Regions from separate parts of the Streptomyces sp. NPDC048606 genome, predicted to be linked through region 1. Evidence: riboswitches for the same ligand, from Rfam matches in the RefSeq annotation. Region 1 holds a riboswitch; the other holds the start of a gene.

What was found. Region 1 has a riboswitch for cobalamin ahead of AB0D01_RS17040 (CoA-acylating methylmalonate-semialdehyde dehydrogenase). Riboswitches for the same ligand answer to the same signal wherever they lie in the genome.
Region 2: another riboswitch for cobalamin. It lies ahead of AB0D01_RS04035 (energy-coupling factor ABC transporter permease); the one in region 1 lies ahead of AB0D01_RS17040 (CoA-acylating methylmalonate-semialdehyde dehydrogenase).

Annotation. Positions count from the first base shown of each region.
Region 1 is NZ_JBEZIB010000013.1:173,082-177,284, forward strand. Features, by position in the region: gene AB0D01_RS17035 (acyl-CoA dehydrogenase family protein) at 1-743, opposite strand, end outside; gene AB0D01_RS17040 (CoA-acylating methylmalonate-semialdehyde dehydrogenase) at 749-2,248, opposite strand; cobalamin riboswitch at 2,435-2,614, opposite strand; gene AB0D01_RS17045 (cobalamin-binding protein) at 2,668-3,582, shown strand; gene AB0D01_RS17050 (short-chain fatty acyl-CoA regulator family protein) at 3,589-4,203, opposite strand, start outside.
Region 2 is NZ_JBEZIB010000002.1:433,358-437,560, reverse strand. Features, by position in the region: gene AB0D01_RS04050 (hypothetical protein) at 1-117, shown strand, start outside; gene AB0D01_RS04045 (SsgA family sporulation/cell division regulator) at 325-732, shown strand; gene AB0D01_RS04040 (hypothetical protein) at 897-1,409, shown strand; cobalamin riboswitch at 1,555-1,750, shown strand; gene AB0D01_RS04035 (energy-coupling factor ABC transporter permease) at 1,779-2,486, shown strand; gene AB0D01_RS04030 (energy-coupling factor ABC transporter substrate-binding protein) at 2,483-2,839, shown strand; gene cbiQ (cobalt ECF transporter T component CbiQ) at 2,843-3,592, shown strand; gene AB0D01_RS04020 (ATP-binding cassette domain-containing protein) at 3,589-4,203, shown strand, end outside.

The DNA.
Region 1 (4,203 bases):
AGGGAGCAGGCCGCGATCCCGAGCCGGCCGCCGTTGAGGCCGTTCATGGCGATCCGAAAGCCTTCGCCCTCGCCGCCGAGCAGCCGGTCGGCGGGGATCCGCACACCGTCCAGGACCACCTGGCGGGTGGGCTGGGCGTTCCACCCCATCTTGCGCTCGTTCGCGCCGAAGGAGACCCCCGGATCGTCCCGCTCGACGACGAAGGCGGAGATCCCGCCCGGTCCGTCCTCACCCGTCCGGGCCATCACCACGTAGACCCCGGCGGCCCCCGCACCGGAGATGAACTGCTTCACCCCGGTCAGGACGTAGTGGTCGCCCTGCCGTTCGGCGCGGGTGCGCAGGGCGGCGGCGTCGGAGCCCGCGCCCGGCTCGGTCAGGCAGTAGCTTCCCAGGGTCGCGGCGGAGCACAGCCCCGGAAGCCACCGCTCGCGCTGTGAGCGGTCGCCGTACCGGTCGACCATCCAGCCGACCATGTTGTGGATGGAGAGGTAGGCGGCGATGGACGGGCAGCCCGTGGCGAGGGTCTCGAAGACGAGCACCCCGTCGCTGCGGGAGAGGCCCGAACCGCCGTGCTCCTCGCGTACGTACACGCCGCCGAGCCCGAGTGCGGCGGCGCGGCGGATGACGTCGACGGGGAAGTGCTTGTCCTGGTCCCAGGCGACGGCATGGGGGGCCAGTTGCTCCTGGGCGAAGTCGAGGGTGACCTCGGCGAGGGCGAGCTGCTCTTCGGTCATCGTGCTCATCGCGCTCACCCCATCGTCGGGATCGTGAAGCTCGCGCCCTCCTTGACCCCGGAGGGCCAGCGCGAGGTGACGGTCTTGGTGCGGGTGTAGAAACGGATCGAATCCGGGCCGTGCTGGTTCAGGTCGCCGAAGCCGGACTTCTTCCAGCCGCCGAAGGTGTGGTACGCGACGGGCACCGGGATGGGCACGTTGACGCCGACCATGCCGGTGTTGACCCGGCGGGTGAATTCACGGGCGGTGTCCCCGTCCCGGGTGAAGATGGCCACCCCGTTCCCGAACGGGTGCTCGCTCGGCAGGCGCAGGGCCTCCTCGAAGTCGGCGGCCCGTACGACGCACAGCACCGGGCCGAAGATCTCCTCACGGTAGATGCGCATCTGCGGGGAGACCCGGTCGAAGAGGCTGGCCCCGGCGAAGAAGCCGTTCTCGTGGCCGGGAAGGGTGAAGTCGCGCCCGTCGACGAGGAGTTCGGCGCCCTCGTTGACGCCGATGTCGACGTAGCGACGGACCCGCTCGAGGGCGTCCCTGCTGACCAGGGGGCCGAAGTCGGCCTCGGGGTCGTCGGAGCGGCCGATCCTGAGGGTGGCGATGCGTTCCTTCAGCTTGGCGACCAGCGCGTCGGCGGTCTCCTCGCCGACGGGGACGGCGACGGAGATGGCCATGCAGCGTTCGCCGGCGGAACCGTAGCCGGCGCCGATGAGGGCGTCGGCCGCCTGGTCGAGGTCGGCGTCCGGCATCACGATCATGTGGTTCTTGGCGCCGCCGAAGCACTGGGCGCGCTTGCCGTGGGCGGCGGCGGTGGCGTAGATGTGCGCGGCGATCGGGGTGGATCCGACGAAGCCGAGCGCCTGGACGCGGGGGTCCTCCAGAAGGGTGTCGACGGACTCCTTGCCGCCGTTCACCACGTTCAGCACGCCTGCCGGGAGACCGGCTTCCAGGAAGAGTTCGGCGAGGCGCAGCGGTACGGAGGGGTCGCGCTCGGAGGGCTTGAGGATGAAGGAGTTGCCGCAGGCCAGGGCGGGTGCGGCCTGCCACAGCGGGATCATCGCGGGGAAGTTGAACGGTGTGATGCCCGCCACGACCCCGAGGGGGCTGCGCAGCGAGTGTACGTCGATCCCGGTGCCGGCGTTGTCGGTGAACTCGCCCTTGAGCAGGTGCGGGATGCCGGCGGCGAACTCGACCACCTCCAGGCCGCGTTGCAGGTCGCCGTGGGCATCCGCGACGGTTTTGCCGTGCTCGGCGGACAGCAGCCGGGCGAGGTTCTCACGTTCGCCCTCGACGAGCTGGAGGAACCGCAGGAACACGCGGGCGCGCTTCTGCGGGTTCCACTCGCCCCACTCCCGCTGCGCCTCCACGGCGTCGGCGATGGCGTGTTCGGTGTCGGCGCGCCCGGCCAGCGGGACTCGGGCCTGGACGGTGCCGGTGTTGGGGTCGTACACGTCGGCGAAGAGGCCCGACGTTCCGGTGGTGTGCTTGCCGCCGATGAAATGGGTGAGTTCACGGACCATGGGTGCCTGCTCTCGTCAGGTTGGATCCGGGGATGGCACGGCGCGCCGGCGGATCGCGCGGGTGGGGCGCGAGCCGAGCGGAGGCCGTGAGAACTACGAGCGCGCGAAGGGGTCTGCGTGCTCCGCCGGATCACCAGGGTCGTGGGTACAAACCGGTGCCATGCGTGTCTGCTCCATCCTCGTGGACAACACGGAACGTTCCGCGGCCGGTATCCTGACTCCCGGATCACCGTATGCCGCCCGCCTTCCCGACAGACCTCGTCAGTGGCGTGTGGATGGCAGCACACTCCCCGGTCACAGTGGCGGGACCGTGCCGGTTTCGCACCGGGCTTCCCTGCACCGCGGACCTTGTGGCACGAACATATAGTTGGACGTCCTAGTAAGTCCACCCCCACCGCCCGCGCGCCTACAGTCCGTACATGCGCATCGTTTCCCTGCTGCCCGCAGCCACCGACATCGTGGCGGAGCTCGATCTGGCCGCCGACCTGGTCGGACGCACCCACGAATGCGACTGGCCGCCCGAGGCCGTGGCCTCGGTCCCGGTGGTCACCCGGGCGGAGTTCGCCGCCGACGAACTCACCAGCAGGGAGATTTCCGACGCCGTCGGCGGAGCGGCGCACTCGGGTTCCTCGCTCTACACCCTGGACACCGGCGCACTCGCGGCGCTCGCTCCGGACGTCCTGCTCACCCAGGACCTGTGCGACGTCTGCGCCGTCTCCTACGAGGGGGTCTCCGAGGCCGTGCGGGTCCTCGACGCCGGCCCCCGTGTGCTGAGCCTGGAACCGCGCACCTTGGGCGAAGTACTGGACTGCCTGGTGACGGTCGGCGAACTTCTGGGCGTACGGGAACGAGCCGAGGAGCGGCGCGGTGAACTGGCCGCTCGGCTGGCGGAGGTGCGGAGGCTGACGGCCGGCAGGCCCCGGCCCCGGGTGGTGGCGATCGAATGGCTGGACCCGCTGTGGCCCGCGGGGCACTGGGTGCCCGAGCAGATCGCCTGCGCGGGCGGCGAGGCGCTGCTCGCCGCGCCCGGCGAGCACACCAAGCCCATGACCTGGGACTCGGTCCGCGCGGCACGGCCCGATGTCGTCCTCGTCCTCCCGTGCGGATTTCCGCCCGAGCGGACACTGCGGGAGCGGGACCTGCTCACGGGCCTGCCCGGCTGGCGCGATCTGCCCGCTGTGCGGGAGGGTCGGGTCTGGGTGCTGGACGGGCCCGCGTACTTCAACCGGCCGGGGCCCCGCGTCGTCCGCGGCGCCGAGGTCCTCGCCGAGGTCCTGCACGCGGTGCGCGCGGGGGATCCGGTCGCGGCGTCCGAGGCGCGGCGCCTCGTATGAGCGGGATCAGTCCCGGCTGACCGGGTAGGGGACGAAGGTGCTGCTGTTCTCGTCGACGGCGAGTGCGCGGCCGAGCGGCGGGACCGCCCGCTGGGGGCAGTCGAGGCGTTCGCAGAGGCGGCAGCCCATGCCGATGGGGGTGGCCGCGGAGACGTTGTCGAGGTCGAGGCCGTCGGAGTAGACCAGCCGGGAGGCGTGCCGGATCTCGCAGCCGAGGCCGATCGCGAAGGTCTTGCCGGGCTCGCCCCAGCCGCCGCGGTGGCGGGTCACGGCGCGCGCGGTCCACAGGTGGCGCTGCCCGTCGGGCATGGCGGCGACCTGGACGTGGATGCGCCCGGGCGCCGCGAAGGCCTCGTAGACGTTCCACAGGGGGCAGGTGCCGCCGGCGCGGGAGAAGTGGAATCCGGTGGCGGACTGCCGCTTGGACATGTTTCCCGCGCGGTCGACCCGTACGAAGGAGAAGGGCACCCCGCGCAGCCTGGGGCGCTGCAGGGTGCTGAGGCGGTGGCAGACGGTTTCGTACCCGAGTCCGAAGTGGTTGGTGAGCCGCTCGATGTCGTACCGGAAGCCCTCGGCGGCGGTGTGGAAGGCGCCGTACGGGAGGATCAGCGCGGCCGCGAA
Region 2 (4,203 bases), on a different contig from region 1:
GCGTCCGGCTTCGGGGCGTCGAACCAGAACAACGGCGCCCAGGCCAACGGCTCCGGCTTCACCGCGATCGGCCAGTCCAACGACCACGACTCGCTGGTCTACAACCCGCTTCCGTAGCGGGCGCGCGGCCGCCCGCCGCGCCCTTCGGGCCCGTCCTCCGCGCGGAGGACGGGCCCTCGCGCGTACGGGGCCCCGCGCGGGGCAAGTGGGGTCCAGCGGCCCGCCCGGCTCGGGACCTTCGGCCCCGCCCCCGGGTCGTGGGGGTGGGCTAGCGTGCCGAAGGGGGGTCCGTGCACCACCCCGCGCGAAGGAAGGCAGCCGCCCATGGCCACCACCGAACACCGTGTCCTGCCCCTCCGGCTGGAGGTCGCCCCGCCGACCGTCCCGCTCCAGGGCGCCTTCGTCTACCGCACGGACCGGCCCTACGAGCTGGCCCTCGACTTCCGGGGCGGCGGTACGCACCTCGCCCGCTGGGTCTTCTCCCGCGACCTGCTGATCGACGGGGAGACCGTCGCCACCGGCGAGGGCGACATACAGGTCTGGCCCGTCCGCGCGGGGACCGAGCCACGGGTGTTCCTGGCCTTCGGCAACGGCGGCCGCAGCTGTGTGGTGTCGGCCCGGGCCAAGGACGTACGGGCCCTGTGCCGGCGGATGACGGAACTGGTGCCGCGCGGCCAGGAGCGGCGGCACTACGACCTGGACGCGCAGCTGAGCGCGCTGCTGGCGCACTGACCGCGGGCGAGGCCGTACGCCGCCCACCCGGTCCGCCGCCCACCCGATCCGCCCTGCGCCCGGCCCGTCTTCCGCCCGGCCCGCCGGAGCCGCAACCGCGCGGGGCGCCGCCGCGTCTACCCGGGTGACAGCCATCCCCGTCTCAAGAGGAATCGGGGGACGCCATGCGTCACCTGCCCCGCTCGCGCCGTCGCAAGATCGTGGCCCTGGCCACGGGCGCACTGCTCACCGTCGGCATCGGTCTGGCCGCACCGGCATCCGCGGCCGCCGCCTCCACCCAGACCCCGCTCGTCGTCAACGCCCGCTGGGGCGGTCACTGCACGTTCGACCGGATCGTGGTCGACCTCCAGGGCTACGTCCCCGAGGTCACCGTCAGCCCCGTCTCGCAGCTCGTGTACGACGGGTCCGGCAAGCCCGTCCCGCTGGCGGGGAAGTACTTCCTGGAGATCCGCCTGCACCCGGCCGCCGCGCACAACGACGCCGGACAGAACGTCTACCAGGGTCCCCGGCTCCAGAAGATCTACCTCAGCAAGCTCAAGGGCCTCGCCCTGACCGGCGACTTCGAGGGGTACGTCACCCTCGGGGCCGCCTTCGACACCAAGCCGGCCTACGGCACCACCGTGCTGCACTCGCCGGAGCGGGTCGTGGTGGACATCGCGCACCCGAACACCTGCTGACACCGCGGGCGCACCGTAGGACGACACGGCGACCGGCGTCCCCCCGGGGGGTGCCGGTCGCCGTGCGTCGGGATCCCGCCCGCGCACCGCGGGAGCGCGGCCGGGGCTACCGTCCGGTCCGGGTTGTTCCGGTACGCGCGGCCGACTAGGGTCGTCGGGCCTTGGTGTTCGGGAAGCCGGTGGGAAACCGGAGCGGCCCTCGCCACTGTGATCGGGAAGTCCGGCTCCACTCCTGCGGGAAGCCACTGGGTCCACGCGGGGAACCGCGCGGCCCCGGGAAGGCGGAGCCAGGGCATCAGTACCCGTCAGCCAGGAGACCGGCCGAGGCGCGTCGTCCATCCACGAGGTGCTGGAGAGGTCTCTCTACCCATGCATATAGCCGAGGGGTTCCTGCCCCCCTTGCACGCGGTCGCCTGGGGCGCCGCGTCCGCCCCGTTCGTCGTCCACGGCGTGCGCGCCCTCACCCGCGAGGTGAAGGCCAACCCGGAGAGCACGCTGTTGCTCGGGGCCTCCGGAGCGTTCACGTTCGTCCTGTCCGCCCTGAAGATCCCCTCGGTGACGGGCAGCTGCTCCCACCCGACGGGAACGGGGCTCGGGGCCATCCTCTTCCGACCGCCGATCATGGCGGTGCTCGGTACGATCACCCTGCTCTTCCAGGCGCTGCTGCTGGCCCACGGCGGCCTCACCACCCTGGGCGCCAACGTCTTCTCCATGGCCGTCGCCGGCCCCTGGGCGGGCTACGCCGTCTACCGGCTCCTGCGCAAGTACGGGGCCCCGCTCATGGTCGGCGTCTTCTTCGGCGCCTTCTTCGCGGACCTGGTCACCTACTGCGTGACCTCCGTCCAGCTCGCGCTGGCCTTCCCGGACCCGGCGAGCGGCTTCGTGGGCTCGCTGGAGAAGTTCGCCGGCATCTTCGCGCTCACCCAGATCCCGCTGGCCGTCAGCGAGGGGCTGCTGACCGTGCTCGTGATGCGGCTGCTGATGCAGTCCAGCAAGTCGGACCTGGTCCGGCTCGGCGTCGCCAAGCTCACCGGCCGGACCGCCGGGCAGACCGACCTGGAGGCGACGGCCCGATGACCCGCAACGCGAAGATCAACACGCTGCTGCTCCTCCTGGTCGCGGCGCTGGCCGTGATCCCGCTCGCCTTCGGCATGGGCGACCACAAGGAGGAGCCGTTCGCCGGCGCCGACGCGCAGGCCGAGGCCGCCATCACCGAGCTGAAGCCGGACTACGAGCCGTGGTTCTCGCCGCTCTACGAACCCCCGTCGGGGGAGGTCGAGTCGGCGCTGTTCGCCCTCCAGGCGGCGCTCGGCGCGGGCGTCCTCGCCTACTACTTCGGGGTCCGCAAGGGGCGTCGCCAGGGAGCGGAGCAGGCACGGGCCGAGGCCGGGACGGCCTCCGGGGCCGGTGCGGCCGCCCGGGAGTCGTAGCCGGTGCTGCCGATCGACGTGGCGGCCCACAGCAGTCGCTGGCGGGGCCGCCACCCGTTGGAGAAGGCCCTGTTGGGGCTCGGGCTGACGGTCACCGCCGTCGCCCTGCCCCCCTGGCCGGGCGGGCCGCTCGTGGGCGCCGCCACCCTGGCCGTGCTGCTCGGCCCGGCCGGGGTGGGCCGGCGGCAGCTGTGGCGGGCCTTCCGGGTCCCGTTGGGCTTCTGCGTGACCGGGGCGCTGCCGCTGTTGGTGTCGGTGGGCGGCCCGGACGGGTTCCTCGCCCTGGCGCCCGACGGGCCCCGGCACGCGGGCGAGCTGCTGCTGCGCACGTCGGCGGCCTCGCTGGGGGTGTTGCTGTTCGCCTTCACCACCCCGGTGTCGGACGTGCTGCCGCGGCTGGTGCGGGCGGGGGTGCCCGCGCCGGTGGCGGACGTGGCCCTGGTCATGTACCGGATCGGTTTCCTGCTGCTCGACTCGATGGACCGGGTGCGCCGGGCCCAGGCCGCGCGGCTGGGGCACACCGGCCGGGCCGCGGTGTGGCGTTCGCTGGCCGGGCTCGCCGCCACCTCGTTCGTACGGGCCTTCGACCGCGCCGCCCGGCTCCAGGAGGGGCTGGCCGGGCGCGGCTACGACGGCGCGCTGCGGGTGCTCGTCCCCGAGGCGCGGCTGTCCCGGCGGTTCCTCGCGGCCACCGCCGCCCTGCTGACCGCCCTGGTCGCGGGGACCCTCGTACTGAAGGAGCTGTACCTGTGAACCCGTTGGTGGAACTGGCCGGCGCGGGCTACGCGTACGACGACGGCCCCGCCGTCCTGTCCGACGTGGACTTCGCCATCGCCGAGGGTCGCGCCCTCGTCCTGCTCGGCCGCAACGGCAGCGGCAAGACCACGCTGATGCGGCTCCTCAGCGGCGGGCTGCGCCCGGGCTCGGGCGCGCTGCGGCTGGACGGGGCCGCGGTGACGTACGACCGGGCCGGACTGACCCGGCTGCGCGGCGCGGTGCAGTTGGTGGTCCAGGACCCGGACGACCAGCTGTTCGCCGCCTCCGTCGAACAGGACGTCTCGTTCGGTCCGATGAACCTCGGCCTGTCCGTCCCGGAGGTCCGCGCTCGGGTGGACGCGGCGCTCGCCGCCCTGGACATCACGGCGCTGCGCGACCGTCCGACGCACCTGCTGTCGTACGGGCAGCGCAAGCGGGCGGCCATCGCGGGCGCGGTGGCGATGGCCCCGCGGGTGCTGATCCTCGACGAGCCGACGGCGGGCCTGGACCCGGACGGGCAGGAGCGCCTCCTGGACGTCCTCGCGGGGCTGCGCGGGGCCGGCACCACCGTCGTCATGGCCACGCACGACGTGGACCTCGCGGTCCGG